DNA from 2 places in the Cobetia sp. 1AS1 genome. Region 2 is predicted to be linked to the other one. Evidence: predicted binding sites of a transcription regulator. Region 2 holds the regulator's gene; the other holds the start of a gene.
The links. Region 2 encodes PhoB, which activates phosphate uptake and scavenging genes when phosphate is short. Its sites were predicted from a motif close to TGTCATANNNNTGTCANA; they were not measured.

Region 1: a site for PhoB is predicted at 3,104-3,121, ahead of QD280_RS03480 (bifunctional 2',3'-cyclic-nucleotide 2'-phosphodiesterase/3'-nucleotidase). Genes of this name have one in related genera too.

The regions. Positions count from the first base shown of each region.
Region 1 covers NZ_JARWKU010000001.1:811,865-819,616, forward strand. Annotated here, with positions in the region: gene QD280_RS03465 (amino acid racemase) at 70-789, shown strand; gene QD280_RS03470 (helix-turn-helix transcriptional regulator) at 799-1,677, opposite strand; gene QD280_RS03475 (MFS transporter) at 1,834-3,066, shown strand; gene QD280_RS03480 (bifunctional 2',3'-cyclic-nucleotide 2'-phosphodiesterase/3'-nucleotidase) at 3,258-5,168, shown strand; gene QD280_RS03485 (hypothetical protein) at 5,334-5,639, opposite strand; gene QD280_RS03490 (alpha/beta hydrolase) at 5,817-6,659, shown strand; gene QD280_RS03495 (GNAT family N-acetyltransferase) at 6,787-7,485, opposite strand.
Region 2 covers NZ_JARWKU010000003.1:248,052-255,803, reverse strand. Annotated here, with positions in the region: gene QD280_RS08315 (FAD-dependent oxidoreductase) at 1-797, opposite strand, end outside; gene QD280_RS08310 (chorismate lyase) at 1,116-1,694, shown strand; gene ubiA (4-hydroxybenzoate octaprenyltransferase) at 1,761-2,651, shown strand; gene phoB (phosphate regulon transcriptional regulator PhoB) at 2,875-3,564, shown strand; gene phoR (phosphate regulon sensor histidine kinase PhoR) at 3,572-4,894, shown strand; gene cysZ (sulfate transporter CysZ) at 5,177-5,905, opposite strand; gene phoU (phosphate signaling complex protein PhoU) at 6,102-6,827, opposite strand; gene pstB (phosphate ABC transporter ATP-binding protein PstB) at 7,047-7,752, opposite strand, start outside.

The sequences.
Region 1 (7,752 bases), on a different contig from region 2:
AGGGTGCCGGCCACGTCGCCATCCTCTCGAGCCTTGATCTTCAGTGAGAGTGTTGTCGGAGAACGACCAATGAGAAGCTCGCATGACGCCTCGGGCGCAGAACATATCGTCGTGGGCGTGTTGGGCGGCATGGGGCCGGATGCCACGGTGGCCTTCATGCAGCAGGTGATCCAGGCCACGCCGGCCGAGGACGACATCGACCATGTACATATGGTGGTCGACAACAATCCCAAGGTGCCGTCGCGCATCAAGGCGCTGCTGGAAGGGGGCGATGTCTCTCCGGGGCCTGCCATCGCGGAAATGGCCCAGCGACTGGAGCAGTCCGGGTGTGATTTTCTGGTCATGCCCTGCAACACCGCCCACTACTACTGGCAGGATGCGCAGGACGCCGTCTCGATTCCGGTGTGGCATATCGTCGAGCGCACCCTGGACCGGGTGGCGGCGCAGTGGCCGGGCGCACGTGTCGGCATGCTGTGTTCCCCGGCGCTGCGCAAGATTGGCCTTTACGAAGGCTTCATCGAGTCGCGTGGTCTGTCGCTGGCCTATCCCCGGGATGAGGACGCGATGCTGGAGGTGATCCGCAGCGTCAAGAAAGGCCAGGTGAGTGACGCCGTCGTCGGGGGAGCCTTCCGTCAGGCAGCTGCTGACCTGGTGGCGCAGGAAGCCGATGTGCTGGTACTGGCCTGCACGGAGCTCTCCATTATCAGCCATCTGCTCGATGACCGGCTGCCGATCGTGGATTCCGTCGAAGCGTTGGCCGTCAGCGTGGCGCAGGCGGCCACTCAGTAAGCGTCGCCGTCACGCGCCGCCCATGCCACTGCCCGAGCGGCGTTGCTCGCGTTCCTGCAGGTAGCGGGCGGGCGTGGTACCGAGCAGCTTCTTGAACATGCTGATAAAGGCGTTGACGGACTGATAGCCGACGTCTTCCGAGACGCGCTGCACGCTCATGCCTTCGGCCAGCAGGCGAATCGCCACCACCAGGTGCAGTTGCTGACGCCAGCGGCTGAAGCTCAGGCCGGTGTCACGCTGGACAAGCCGGGCGAGGGTGCGTTCGCTCATCGCCAGTTCGCTCGCCCACTCGGCCAGGGTGCGTCGGTCGTCCGGGGTCTTGATCAGGGCATCGCTGATGCGGGTCAGCCGCGGGTCTTCTGGCAAGGGCAGGTGCAGACGTTCGCTTGGCATGCAGGCCAGCTCTTCCAGCAGCACACCGACCAGCCGCGCGGTCGGCCCCTGTTCAGGATACGGCTGGGGTAGCTCCGCCAGGCGCAGCACCAGCTCACGCAGCAGGGGCGAGATCGACAGCGTGCAGCTGTGGCTTGGCATCTCGAGCGCACCGGGCTCGATGAACAGGTGGCAGACGCGGCCGCCACGGGTCAGATGATTGCTGTGGGGCAGATTGCCGGGAATCCAGACCCCGCTGTGCGGGGGCACCATCCACAGACCTTCCGGCACGCGACTGGTCACCACGCCATGCAGGGCGATGACCAGCTGTCCCTTGCGATGCTGGTGGATCGGCACCTCCATCACCTGCTGGCCGGTCTCGACATGCAGGGCGCTGGCCGGGATCTCGTAGACATCCGGGTCATGCTCGCAGACGCTGCTGGAGAAGGGCACCTGATCGGGGCCACAGGTGCTGACCCCGGGCGATGACGGTAGGACGGGTATGGTCACTGACATGGCGGCTCGCAGATTGTCTGATTTCAGTGATCTGATGTCATGATGGCTCAATTCTGCAGTGGGCGAGGGGATTAAGCTAGCCTCACTCTGTGCGCGGACTCATCTCTTGGGTGTCGTCCCGCCATTACCCCGTTTCACGATCGCTGCGAGCGCCTCATGACTGAACTCTGCCACTCGTCTCCTGTCCGGCGACTGAGCCATCCGGCCGTATTGATCGCCGGTATCCTGTTGATCGCCATGAACCTGCGCGCGCCCTTCACCAGTATCGCGCCACTGCTGGAGCGCCTGCAGGCAGCGCTGGGCTTCAATGCCACGGCGGCTGGCCTGTTGATGATCCTGCCGCTGCTGGCCTTCGTCGTCGTCTCACCCTGGGTGCCGCGCCTCGCCAGAGGTCTCGGGCTTGAACGCAGTCTCTTCCTCGCCTTGGTGGTGATTGCCGCAGGCATCGCGCTGCGGGTGCAGGGCAGCATGCTGGCCCTCTACCTGGGTATCGGCCTGATCGGGGCGGGTATCGCCGTGGGCAATGTGCTGCTGCCCAGCCTGGTCAAACGCAGCTTTGCGCAGCATGTCGCGCTGCTCACCTCCTGCTATGTGCTGACCATGGGCATCATGGCCGCCATCGCCTCGGCGCTGATGGTGCCGTTGGCCCAGGGCAGCAGCGCTGGCTGGCAGTACGCGATGCTCATAGTGGTCGTTTTGCCATTGGTGACGATGGGGGTGTGGTGGCCGCAGTTGTCACGTCGCTCCCTGCCGGCGGCGGCGAAGGTAGCCGAGAAGGGTGCAGCGCGTCCGGTGCGTCAGGCAGCGGTGTGGCACTCGCCACTGGCCTGGCAGGTGACGCTCTTCATGGGCATCAATTCGCTGCTGTTCTATACCGTCAACAGCTGGCTGCCGAGCATGCTGGCGGACAATGGCTTCTCGGCCGAGAAGGCGGGCTCGCTGCATGGTCTACTCCAGCTGGCTTCGGCCTTTCCGGGATTGATTCTGGTGCCCCTGATGCCGCGCCTGAAGGATCAACGCCTGATCGCCTTCGCGACGCCCTGCATGTCGCTGGTGGGGTTCATCGGGCTATGGCTGATGCCGGAGTGGGCACTGGTGTGGGTGCTGTTGCTGGGCGCGGGCTCCGGGGCCAGCTTCATTCTCGCCTTGTCATTCATGGGGCTGCGGGCGCGCGATGCCATGCAGTCGGCGTCGCTGTCGAGCATGGCGCAGACGCTGGGCTATCTGCTCGCGGCCATGGGACCGCCGCTGATCGGCGCGCTCTACGACATGCAGGGCAATTGGCAGCTGGCACTGATGGTCTGCGCCGTCCTCAGTGTGCTGATGGCAGGTGTCGGCTGGCTGGCGGGCAGGGACCGCCAGTTGCCTGAGGCGTCGGCATCTGAATAATGGAGCGCTGCCCCCAAGGGGCACTGGCACATCCCCCCATGACAAGGAAGTGAGAGATGGCGAATGCTTCATCGGCTAGCGAAGATCAACGGGCGTCTGACTCGCCAGGTGTTGCGCAGCACCCCGGGCGTCAACGCAAGCAGCGTCTGCGGGCAGCCATCCTTGGCCTGGCCAGTCTCGGAGGTATCTTCATGATCGCTCAGCCAGCCAATGCCGCGACGCTGTCACTGCGCGTGATCGAGACCACCGACATCCACGCCAACGTGATGGATTACGACTATTACAAGGACCGGCCCAGCGTGCGCATCGGCCTGGTACGCGCGGCAAGTCTGATCAAGCAGGCGCGTGCCGAGGTAGCCAACAGCGTGCTGCTGGACAATGGCGACCTCATCCAGGGCAGTCCGATGGGCGATTACATGGCGGCAGAAGGTCTCGAGGAGGGTGATGTCTTCCCGGCCTACAAGGTCATGAATCAGCTGGATTACGATGTCGGCAATATCGGCAATCATGAATTCAATTACGGGCTCGAGTATCTCGAACGGACGCTGTCCGGCGCGCAGTTCCCCTATGTGAACGCCAACCTGCTGGACGCCACGACAGGCGAGCCGTACTTCACGCCCTACCAGATCACCGCCCATGCCTTCACCGACAGTGAGGGCAACGCTCAGACATTGAAGATCGGCTATATCGGCTTCGCACCGCCGCAGGTGATGACCTGGGACCGCAAGCACCTCCAGGGCCGCCTGACGGCCGAGGACATCACCGAGAGCGCCAGGCGCTGGGTGCCCGAGATGCGCCGGGCGGGCGCGGATGTGGTGATCGCCATCCCGCACTCCGGCATCTCGACCGACCCCTACCGGGTGATGGCCGAGAATTCGGTGTATTACCTCTCGCAGGTCGAGGGCATCGATGGCATCGCCTTCGGGCATGCCCATGCCGTCTTCCCCAGCGAGGAATTCGCCGAGGTACCGGGGGCCGATATCGCCGGGGGCACCCTGAATGGCGTGCCGGCGATGATGCCGGGGCACTGGGGCAGCCATGTAGGCGTGATGGATCTCGAACTGAGCAATGCCTCGGGCCAGTGGCGGGTAGTGAGCGGTCAGACAGAAGCCCGACCGATTCAGGTGGGTGGCGAGGCACAGGTGGCGGAAGATGCCGAACTGGCGGCGCTGGTCGATCATGAGCACGACGCCACGCGCGAGTACGTCAATCGCAGCATCGGCCGCGCCAGTGCGGCGATGAAGAGCTATCTGGCGCTGGTGCAGGACGACCCGACGATCCAGATCGTCAATCGCGCCCAGGCCGATTACGTCAAACGCTTCGTCGAAGGCGACCCGGACCTGGAAGGCTTGCCGATTCTCTCGGCGGCTGCGCCGTTCAAGGTCGGCGGCCGTCACAATGACCCGACCCAGTTCACCGAGATGGAGGCGGGCGAGCTGAGCTTCCGCAATGCCGCCGATCTCTATCTCTATCCGAATACGCTGGTGGCGCTCAAGGTCACCGGCAGGGAAGTGCGGGAATGGCTCGAGTGCAGCGCCGGCCAGTTCCATCGCATTGATCCGGATCTCGCCACGCCCCAGGCCTTGATCAACTGGGAAGGTTTCCGCAGCTACAACTTCGACGTGATCGACGGCGTCGACTATCGGGTGGATGTCACGCAGCCGGCGCGTTACGACGGCAATTGCACGCTGATCGAGGCCGATGCCCACCGTATCCAGGGCCTCACCTACCAGGGCGAGCCGGTCAAGGACGACGATGTCTTCCTGCTCGCGACCAACAACTATCGCGCCTACGGCGAGGACTTCCCCGGCACCGGAGAGTCGCATGTCGCCTTCGCGTCACCGGATGAAAATCGCAGCATTCTGGCCCAGTATATCTCGCGACAGACGCAGCAGCAGGGCGCGGTGGACCCCGCGGCGGATCACAACTGGCGGCTGGCCGCGATCGACACCGATACCCCGCTGGACATTCGCTTCACCACCGCCCCCGGCGCGGATGCGCAGCAATTCATTGATGCCCAGGCGGTCTACCCGATGACGTTGGTGGACCAGGACGAGATGGGCTTTGCCCGGTATCGCGTCGGGCTGGACCGGATGAAATAGCCAAGGCAGCGCATTGTCGAGCACGTCGTTCCTGGCCTGGATTCAGGTAGGAAAAAACGCCAGTCAGCAATTGCTGACTGGCGTTTTTTTGTCACCAGGCGCTACCCGTTATCTGTCTCATTATTCGCTTTTGCATCAGGTTCTTTTGCGCAGCCTCATTGCGGGTCAGCGCCAGGGCGCGTGCAAGGCGATGCTCAGCAGTACGCGTTTGCCGCGCTCGATGCGGCTGACGCTGTGTTCATGAAGGTCGGGGCGAAACAGCACCACGCGGTCCGCAAGGCGAAAGAGGCTGCCATCGGTCTCGAAGACACCGCCCTGGCGGGGCTTCTTGAGCACGATATTGAGCTTGTAGTAGCTGCCGCTGCCCATCGGGTCGTTGTGGCGCATTACGCTGTGGCCTTCGGGGTAGGTCACCAGATTGATGGTCAGGCGGCGAAGATCGAGCAGACTGCGGTTGATGACACGGGCCATGGGCGTTTCCCTTGAATTTGATGGGGCCATTAAAGCGTATTTTGAGCAATCAATCAAAATCGTGCTTGAGTGATCGCTCAGGAATCCGTAAGGTGGTCCCACGTTCACGGCAACACCGCGATATAGCACTGTTTCGCCAGGCCGTGATTGAGTATTCATCAAGCGAAGAGGTCAGCAATGAGCCACGACAACGTGACAATGGAAGCCCTGGAAACCCGTTATGCGCTGATCGAAGGTCACCGCATTGCCTACAAGGAAATGGGTAAAGGTCAGCCGCTGTTGTTGATTCACGGCATTCCGACCAATAAGTTGATGTGGCGCGATGTGATGCCGGAATTGGCCAGGCATTATCGTGTCATCGCCCCAGACATGCTCAACTATGGCGAGTCGGACATGCCGGTGGATGCTGACGTTTCCATCAATGCCCAGACACGCATCTTCATCAAGCTGATGGATTCACTGGGTGTGGCGAGTGCGGATGTCGTCTCGCATGATATCGGCGGAGGTATCGGTCAGCTGATGGCCGTCAATCATCCCGAGCGTGTTCGCCGTCAAGTACTGATCGACAGCGTATGCTTCGATTCCTGGCCGATTCCGGAGTTTAAGCAGCTGCTGGAGCCGGGCGTCGAGGAAGCGACCAGCGTCGAGGAATTCATCAGCACCATGCGCGGCTTCATGCCCAGTGGTGTGCATGATCCGGCCGTCGCGACCGAAGAGATGGTCGAGCGCTATGTGTCCCAGTGGAACAGCGAGCAAGGCAAGGCGGCTTTCTTCCGCAACATGCGTCGTCTCAACAAGGAATACACCCAGGCCATCGCCGGTGAGCTCAAGAATATCGAGATCAAGACTCTGGTGCTGTGGGGCGACAAGGACAACTTCCAGAAGCCGGATTACGCCCCGATGCTGGCAGATGCCATTCCGGGTGCCGAGCTGATCTGGGTGAAGGATGCCGGTCACTGGGTGACGGATGAAAAGCCGCAGGATACCGTGCGCTATATCCTGGACTTCCTCGCCCGCTGAGGAGGAGCCCATCAGCCATCAGTGCAGTAAATCTCACCCCATGATGGTGAATGAACCCTGAGCGACAATGCCCGGTCATAGGATCGGGCATTGTCATATCTGGCGGAAATCGCGCGCGGGAAATCGCCTAATGATGCGCGATATTCCGCGCGGCCGGAGGGGACTGTCGCTTGCGCTTGGCGGTGATCGTCAAGGCGTCTTCCTCGGTAAGGTCGTCGATGATCGTGTCGAGAGAGGCATTGCCCGACAGGGGCAGGGGCGCGTGATCACCCCGCGGGGCGAGCGTCGGCGCTGTCTGGAAGGCGAGGGGTCTTTCCAGTGCCATGATGCTGCCACTGCGCGTCGGGGTGCACTGCTCATTGACCAGGGTGAAGCCGTGGCGCTGGTAGAGCGCCAATGCCGGGCTGTCGGAGAAGACTCTCAGGCGCAGCGCGCGCGGGCAGGGCTGAGCGCCCGGGGAGAGTTCGGAGGCGCGGTCTTTCATCAGCGACTGGCCGTACTCCTGTTGCGTTGCCAGCTGGATCAACCAGTTCAGGCAGGCGGAGCCGACGCCACGGCCTTGCCAATGTGGCACCAGTTGCAGGTCGCGCAGATACAGGATGTCCGGCAGGGCCTTGAGGCTGATGAAGCCGACCCACTCGCCATTGATGCGTATCGCGTAGTTCTCGTTGTCCCGCCAGCGCTCGCTGAACAGCTCCTCGTCCCAGCTCATGCCATGCCGTTTGTAGGTCGCGAGCATGTTGCCGCAGCACAGTCGCCGAGCCGCGGCACTCAGATAGCTGCTGCAAGCCGAATCGCTGATAGGGGTAATGCTGAGATCATCCATGATCCTGTCGCTTATTGTTGAGGGAAGGGGCACAGATGCGCGGACTGATGACCATTCGTCCAGAATAGCGGACCAGTCGGTTAGCGCATACTAATGTAGTTTGCCATCTATCATCGGATGTTGGGTTGCCGCTGACAAGTGAATGCCTGTCCAGTACTTGTCCTGCACCTCTCAAGTGCCTCTCAAGTGCCTCTCAAGTGCCTGTCCAGCCTTGCCCAGTCTTAGAAGGTGAGTCGAGAGTTGCCAAAACGTAATGGTTACACTATA
Region 2 (7,752 bases):
GCGGCCTGCGCCAGACGAATACGCGGCGCCAGCCCGGTGGCCAGCAGAACCACGGAGCCCGTCAGGCGACGACCGCTCTGCAGTCGCACCTCGACCGGCGCGGCCTGACGCTCGGCCTCCTCGCCCGAGCTTGCGGCGATGGTCTCGACCATCTCGCCCTGGCGACGCGTCACACCGAGCCCATCCAGCGCCGCGCCCAGACGCTGCCCCAGCGCTTGCGGCAGCAGCCCATCCAGCGGAGTTTCCTCCGGCGCGACCAGCGTGACGGGGTGGCCGGCCGCCGTCAGATCATTGGCGTATTCACAGCCGACCAGTCCGGCACCGACAATCACCACGTGCCCGTCTTCCCCGCGCTCGCGGGCCTTCGCCAGCGTCGCGCAGAAGGCCGCATAGTCGTCGAGGTCATTGATGCTCTGCACGCGTGAGGCCACTTCCGCGGCGACGGGGAAGGGACGACGCGGCGCGGCGCCGAGTGCCAGCACCAGCTCGTCATAGGCCAGACACTCCTCGCCCAGCCATAGCTGGCGGGCATCACCGTCGATGGCGGTGACGCGTTGATGGGTACGCAGCTCGGCATTCAGCTCGTCCACCAGCGCCACCGGCGCCTGACGCGACAGGTCGGTGGCCGACATCTTCTTGGCGAAGGCGGTGGACAGCATGGGCTTGGCGTAATCGTGGCCGCTATCCTGGCTGATGAGGATCAGCCGGCTGTCCTTGTCACGCGCACGCAGCGCGCGCGCCAGACCAATGCCCGCCATGCCGGTACCAATGATGACAAGGGTGCGAGGGTCGCGCATGGCACCATCTCCTGAGATCGATCCGAGGGAAGCGCTGATGAAAGAGCGCCAGCAGCGTCCGTCATGAACGCCGATGAATGCGCCCAGCATACCAGCCCGCCAGCAGTGCAGGCATGCCTGAGCGGGAGGCCTTGCCGCCCGGCCATGCTAGACTCGCCATTTCGTCATCCTGACAGGGAATTCACCGTGGTCCGATGCCCAGCAGGCGAGCCTCATCGCGCAGCGCTCACGCCACAGACCTCCACCTGTGAGGCGCCTCATTCGTCAGCCGAACCCCTGTGCCAGCCTGCGCCTCGCTGGCCTTCACCCACGCGCGTCATGCCCGCTGCTTCGGCGACGGTGCGCCGTCATTGGCAGCCGGCTGCCGCGCTGCAAGGTGTCATGCCGGCCGGCTGGTGGGCGTGGCTCTCCTCGACGGACTCGCTGACCCAGCGTCTTGCCAGCGCCATGCAGCAGCAGGATGAACGCGATGGCCAGCCCATCCAGGGCCTGCGCGTGCGCCTGCTGCTGCAGGACACCGGCCCCGCGCGGCTGGACGAGGCACGCCTGCTGGGCATCGGCCCACGCCGGCATGTCTGGCGACGCGAAGTGGCACTCTGTCATGGCGATACGCCATGGGTGATCGCACGCTCGCTGGCGGCGCTGGACCTGGCCCACGGCCATCGCCTCTCGACGCTGGGCGAGCGCTCGCTGGGCCATTGGCTGTTTCGCCAGCCCGACCTGACCCGCAGCGCCATCGATGTCAGCCGCGCCCCGCTGGTGCTTTCGAGCCCCAGGCCGCTGGCCCGCACCACCAGCCTGTGGATGCGCCGCTCGATGTTCTCGCATGGCCGCTTCAAGGTGCTGGTGCAGGAGGGCTTCACACCGGCCTTCCAGCACGCGCTGCAGCTGGCCTGAGCCTTGCTGGCCGACTGGCCTCGTTTCTCTCTTCCCTTGCCCACTACCACCCGCCCAGGAGCCATGATGACCGCGTCATCCACTTCCGCCGCTTCGCGTCCTTCCAGACTGGCCGACTACCTCGCCCTGACACGGCTGGACCGCCCCATCGGCACCTGGCTGCTGATGTGGCCGACCCTATGGGCACTGTGGCTGGCGGCAGATGGCATTCCCGAGCGCACGACCCTGCTGATCTTCATCGCCGGGGTCTATCTTATGCGCGCCGCCGGCTGCGTCATCAACGACTACGCCGACCGCCATTGGGACAAGCATGTCGAGCGCACGCGTGATCGGCCGCTGACCTCGGGTCGCATTTCGGAACGCGAGGCGCTGACGCTGTTCGGGGGGCTGGTCGCGGCCGCCTTCGTGCTGGTGTGCTTCACCAACCTGACCACGGTGCTGCTGTCGATCGTCGCCGTGCTGCTGGCGGCCAGCTATCCGTTCATGAAGCGCTTCCATCATCTGCCTCAGGTAGTGCTGGGCGCCGCCTTCGGCTGGGCGATTCCAATGGCCTTCGCCGCGACGCTGGAGGAGGTACCGACCTACGGCTGGTGGCTGTTCGCGGCCAACCTGATGTGGACGGTGGCCTACGACACCGCCTACGCGATGGTCGATCGCAACGACGACCTCAAGGTGGGCATCAAGTCCACCGCCGTGCTGTTCGGGCGTGCCGACAAGCTGATGATCGGCCTGTTGCAGCTGGGCATGCTGGCGGTGTTGATCGGCATCGGCCTGCAGCTGGCGCTGGGCATCTTCTACTGGCTGGGGCTGGCTGCCGCCGCCGTCACCTTCGTCTGGCAGCAACGTCTGATCCGGGAGCGTGAGCGTGCGCCCTGCTTCCAGGCCTTCCTCAACAATCATTGGACGGGTCTGCTGATCTTCGCCGGTATCGCCCTGGCGACCTGGCCGATGAGCTGACTCCTGCATAAACATTAGTATTATTTAATTTAAAGCAACCCCTGCCCTCTATTGCTCCCCAGCCCACGGTTCATGCCTGCCTGCCGCGCCTCCAAGGCGGCTGGCAGGCTTGCGTGCAAGCTGCCATGCTGGCAGTTGTCATCTCGTTGTCATATAAGCGGGTTGTAATCGTCATCGACTTGTCATTCTGGCGCGTGCGCCGACTGCTGCATGGGATCTAGCGATGAGCTCCAAGACCGTACTGATTGTCGACGATGAATCCTCGATTCGCGAGATGATCGCCGTTGCCCTCGAAATGGCGGATTACCGCGTGCTGGAGGCAGACAATGCCCAGGACGCCCACGCCATCGTCGTCGATGAAAAGCCCGATCTGCTGTTGCTGGACTGGATGATGCCGGGCACCAGTGGCCTGGAGCTCGCGCGGCGTCTCAAGCGTGACGAGACCACCTCGGAGCTGCCGATCATCCTGTTGACCGCCAAGGGCGAGGAAGACAACAAGATTCAAGGCCTGGAAGCCGGTGCCGACGACTACATCACCAAGCCCTTCTCGCCGCGCGAGCTGGTCGCCCGTCTCAAGGCCGTGCTGCGTCGCACCACTCCCAAGGGGGTCGAGGAGGCGGTGGAAGTCGAAGGCCTGATGCTCGACCCGGCCAGCCACCGCGTCACCGCCCACGGCAACTCGCTGGATGTCGGCCCGACCGAATATCGCCTGCTGCAGTTCTTCATGACGCATCAGGAGCGTGCCTACACGCGCAGCCAGCTGCTCGACCAGGTATGGGGCGGCAACGTCTATGTCGAGGAGCGCACCGTGGACGTGCACATCCGTCGCCTGCGCAAGGCGCTGGGCACAGGCCATCAGCATCTGATCCAGACCGTCCGCGGCACCGGTTACCGCTTCAGCGCTCAGGCCTGAGGGATTCATGCGCTATTGGACCAACGAGCTATGGCGCCTCGGCTACCTTGCCGGTGGCTTCGGCCTGATCGGTGGCCTGCTGGGCCATCTGGGCTGGGGCCTGGCGCTGGGTCTTTCGCTGTATCTGTTCGTCCATCTCAAGCACTTGAAGAGCCTCTACACCTGGCTGATCACCAATCCCCATGAAGAGCCGCCGCCCGGCGATGGCGTCTGGGGAGACCTGCTCGATCGTCTCTACCGCTACCAGAAGGGCCAGCGTCAGGCTCAGGAGCGACTGCGCAGCATCCTCAACCGTATCCAGGAATCCTCCGAGGCCATGCGCGACGGCCTGGTGATGCTGGACAACCACGGTGACATGGAATGGTGGAACAGCGCTGCCGAGCAGCTGGTCGGTCTCAAGGCCAGCCACGACCGCGGCCAGCACATCACCAACTATCTGCGTGACCCCGTCTTCATCGACTACTTCAATCGGCTGGCCTACCGCGAGCCGCTGACACTCCAGTCGCCGCTGTCTGACAACCTGACGCTGCAGATCTCCATCACCCTGTTCGGTGACAACGAGCGTCTGGTCATGCTGCGTGACGTCACCCGCCTCTATCGCCTGGAAGAGATGCGCCGCGACTTCGTGGCCAATGTCTCCCATGAGCTGCGCACGCCGCTGACGGTACTGGCCGGCTATCTCGAGACCTACTCCGATTACGCCGATGACCTGCCACCGCGCTGGCAGCGTGGACTGGGCCAGATGCAGAGCCAGACCGACCGCATGCAGCACCTGGTCGAAGACCTGCTGACCCTGTCACGCCTGGAAACCGACGAACTGTCCGACAACGGTCGCTGCATCGACATGAGTGCCCTGCTCGGCCATATCCGCGATGACGCCGAAGGCCTGTCCCAGGGGCGCCACACCTTCTCCATCGAGGCCGATGCCAGCCTGTCACTGCGCGGTGAGGAGCAGGAACTGCGCAGCGCGATCTCGAATCTGGTCTTCAATGCGGTGCGCTACACCCCCGAAGACTGCCATATCACCCTGCGCTGGAAGGCGGATGACCAGGGCCTGCTGGTCGAGGTGGAAGATGATGGGGATGGCATCGACCCGGTGCACCTGCCGCGCCTGACCGAGCGCTTCTACCGCATCGACAAGGGCCGCAGCACCGCCACGGGAGGCACCGGCCTCGGGCTTGCCATCGTCAAGCATGTGCTGATTCGCCATCAGGGCCATCTGGAGATCGACAGCCACCCCGGCGAGGGTGCGCGCTTCCGCTGTCACTTCCCCGACGAGCGCGCCTGTCAGGCGAGCGCTCCCCAGGCCAGCAGTGCGCTAGCCCAGTGATGGGCTGAATCAGTGATGATCTGACCCGGACGCCAGCCCAACGCAGAACGCCCCGCAGCCACCTCGACAGGAGGCGACTGCGGGGCGTTTCGTTTGGTCAATCAGACGACGCTGCGGCTATTTCAGCGACGTGCCAACCTAGCGACGAGTCAGCTCAGCGACAAGCCAACCTAGCGACGAGTCAGCTCAGCGACAAGCCAGCTCAGCGACAAGCCAGCTCAGCGACAAGCCAGCTCAGCGACAAGCCAGCTCAGCGACAAGCCAGCTCTGCGACAGGCTGTCTCAACGACGCGGTGCCGGCAACTGACGGTAGTGGCTTTGCCACATCAGTACCGCCCCGGCGACGGCGCCCGGGATGAACAGCAGATTGGCCAGCGGCACCAGCGTCATGACGAACACCGCGGCGCCGAAGGTCAGTGAGGGCCACCAGCGCGCCTTGAGGCGCTGCTTCATGTCACCGAAGCTGACCTGATGGTTGTCCATCGGGTAGTCGAGATACTGGATCGACATGCTCCAGGCCGAGAACAGTCCCCACAACAGCGGCGAGAGCAGGTTCAGGCCCGGGATGAAGCCGATGATGAACAGCGCGATCATGCGCGGGATGAAGTAGCCCAGCTTGGCCATTTCACGCCCCAGCGAGTCGACGCCGATCTTCATCAGGCCACGGTCATCGTCGATCAGGGTGCCATCCAGACGATGCTCGACCTTCTCGGCCAGAATGCCGTAGAAGGGCGCGGCGATCAGATTGGTCACCAGGCTGAAGGTGAAGAACACCACCAGCAACAGACTCACCACCAGCACCGGCCAGATCAACCAGCTGAGCCAGTCCAGCCACGCCGGTACCTTGAGCATCCAGTAATCGATCCAGCCACCGAACTGGTTGAACAATACCCACAGCGTGATGCTGTAGAGCACCAGGTTGATCGCCAGCGGTACGAATACGAAGCGGCGCAGCCCGGGGGTATAGACCATGCGGGTCCCGCGGACCAGCGCCGATACGGCATCAATCATGCGACGTCCTCGTCATCTCAAAAGAACCGGCCAGCCAGCGGGCTGACCGGAGCCACACCCTAGCACTCCCGCCTGCGCGGCGCAGCTGTCGGCCGCCTGACACCGCTCGCGCTCCCACGACGCAATCGCCCCGCGGCCTGCCGGTGGGCAGGTGCGGGGCGAAAGAGGCGACACAGGGGCAGGGAAGCGCGTCAGCTCACTTCTTGTCCAGGTCCTGCGGCTTCAGGTCATGGGTATCGGTGTGACGCACGTCCACGCCCTTGACCAGGAAGATGACGTACTCGGCCAGGTTGTCGGCGTGGTCACCGATGCGCTCCAGCGCACGCAGAATCCACATCACGTTGAGCACCGGCGTAATCTGGCGCGCGTCTTCCATCATGAAGGTCATCAGCGAGCGCATCGCGCTCTGATATTCCAGATCCACCGAGGCATCTTCACGCAGCACCTTGAGGGCAAGGTCGGTATCGAAGCGCGCGAAAGCCGTCAGGGAGTCACGCACCATGCTGCGCACGTGCTGGCTGAGGTGACGCACCTCGACCATGCCGCGCGGGCTCTGGCCGTTCTCGACCAGCGAGATGGCGTTGCGTGCGATCTTGCTCGATTCATCACCGATACGCTCGAGATCGGAGGTGGCGCGGATGACGGCCAGCACCAGGCGCAGGTCAGAGGCCGCCGGCTGACGGCGGGCCAGCACCCGGGTGCACTCGTCATCGATCTTGAGCTGCATGTCGTTGACAGCCTTGTCGTTGTCGCGCACCCGCGTGGCGGTTTCACTGTCGCCTTCCAGCAATGCCGTGACGGCATCCTGCAGCTGCTTCTCTACCAGTCCGCCCATGGCCAGCAGGTGTGTCTTCAGTGCATCCAGCTCGTGATTGAACTGCTCTGAGATATGCTTGCCGTGCGAATCGCTGGTGATATCCATTTCCCTCTCCCGGAAAGTCGCCCACCGAGTCAGGGGGCGTGACATGAATGACGTGACAAGTATGGCCCACTACTGACTGACACAGCGGGCTCCCCCTCAGCATGCCGACACTTGATTGCAGTTATGTTTCACCCATGGCGCAAAGGCGCTATCTGGCCGCCATCGTCAGCAATATCAGGGCGAAAAGGCTACCTGACTGCACGTTCGCGCCTGAGCGCGCTAACCGAAACGCCCCGTGATGTAGTCTTCCGTCTGGCGGCGCCGCGGGTTGGTGAACAGCTGATCCGTCGGGGCGAATTCCACCAGGCGGCCCTCATGCAGGAAGGCGGTATCGTCTGAGACCCGCGCGGCCTGCTGCATGTTGTGCGTGACGATGATCAGCGTCAGGCGCGAGCGCAGCGAACGGATCAGCTCCTCGATCTTGAGCGTCGAGATGGGGTCCAGCGCCGAGGCTGGCTCATCCAGCAGCAGCACCTCCGGCTCGACCGCCAGCGTCCGCGCAATCACCAGCCGCTGTTGCTGGCCACCCGAGAGCCCCAGCGCGCTGTCGTGCAGGCGGTCCTTCACTTCTTCCCAGAGCGCCGCGGAGCGCAGGCAGGATTCGACCTTGTCATCGAGGTGGCGCTTGTCATTCTCGCCGACCAGCCGCAGCCCGAAGGCCACGTTCTCGTAGACCGACATCGGAAAGGGGTTGGGCGTCTGGAAGACCATGCCGATCCGGCGGCGCAGCATCGGCACGTCCACGCCGCGCGCATGAATGTCCTCGCCCTCGAGCAGTACCTTGCCGGAAAGACGTGACTGTTCGTCGAGATCGGTCATGCGATTGAAGGTACGCAACAGACTCGACTTGCCGCAGCCGGAAGGGCCGATGAAGGCCGTCACGCGCTTGCGTGTGATCTGCAGGCTGACGTCCTCCAGGGCGCGG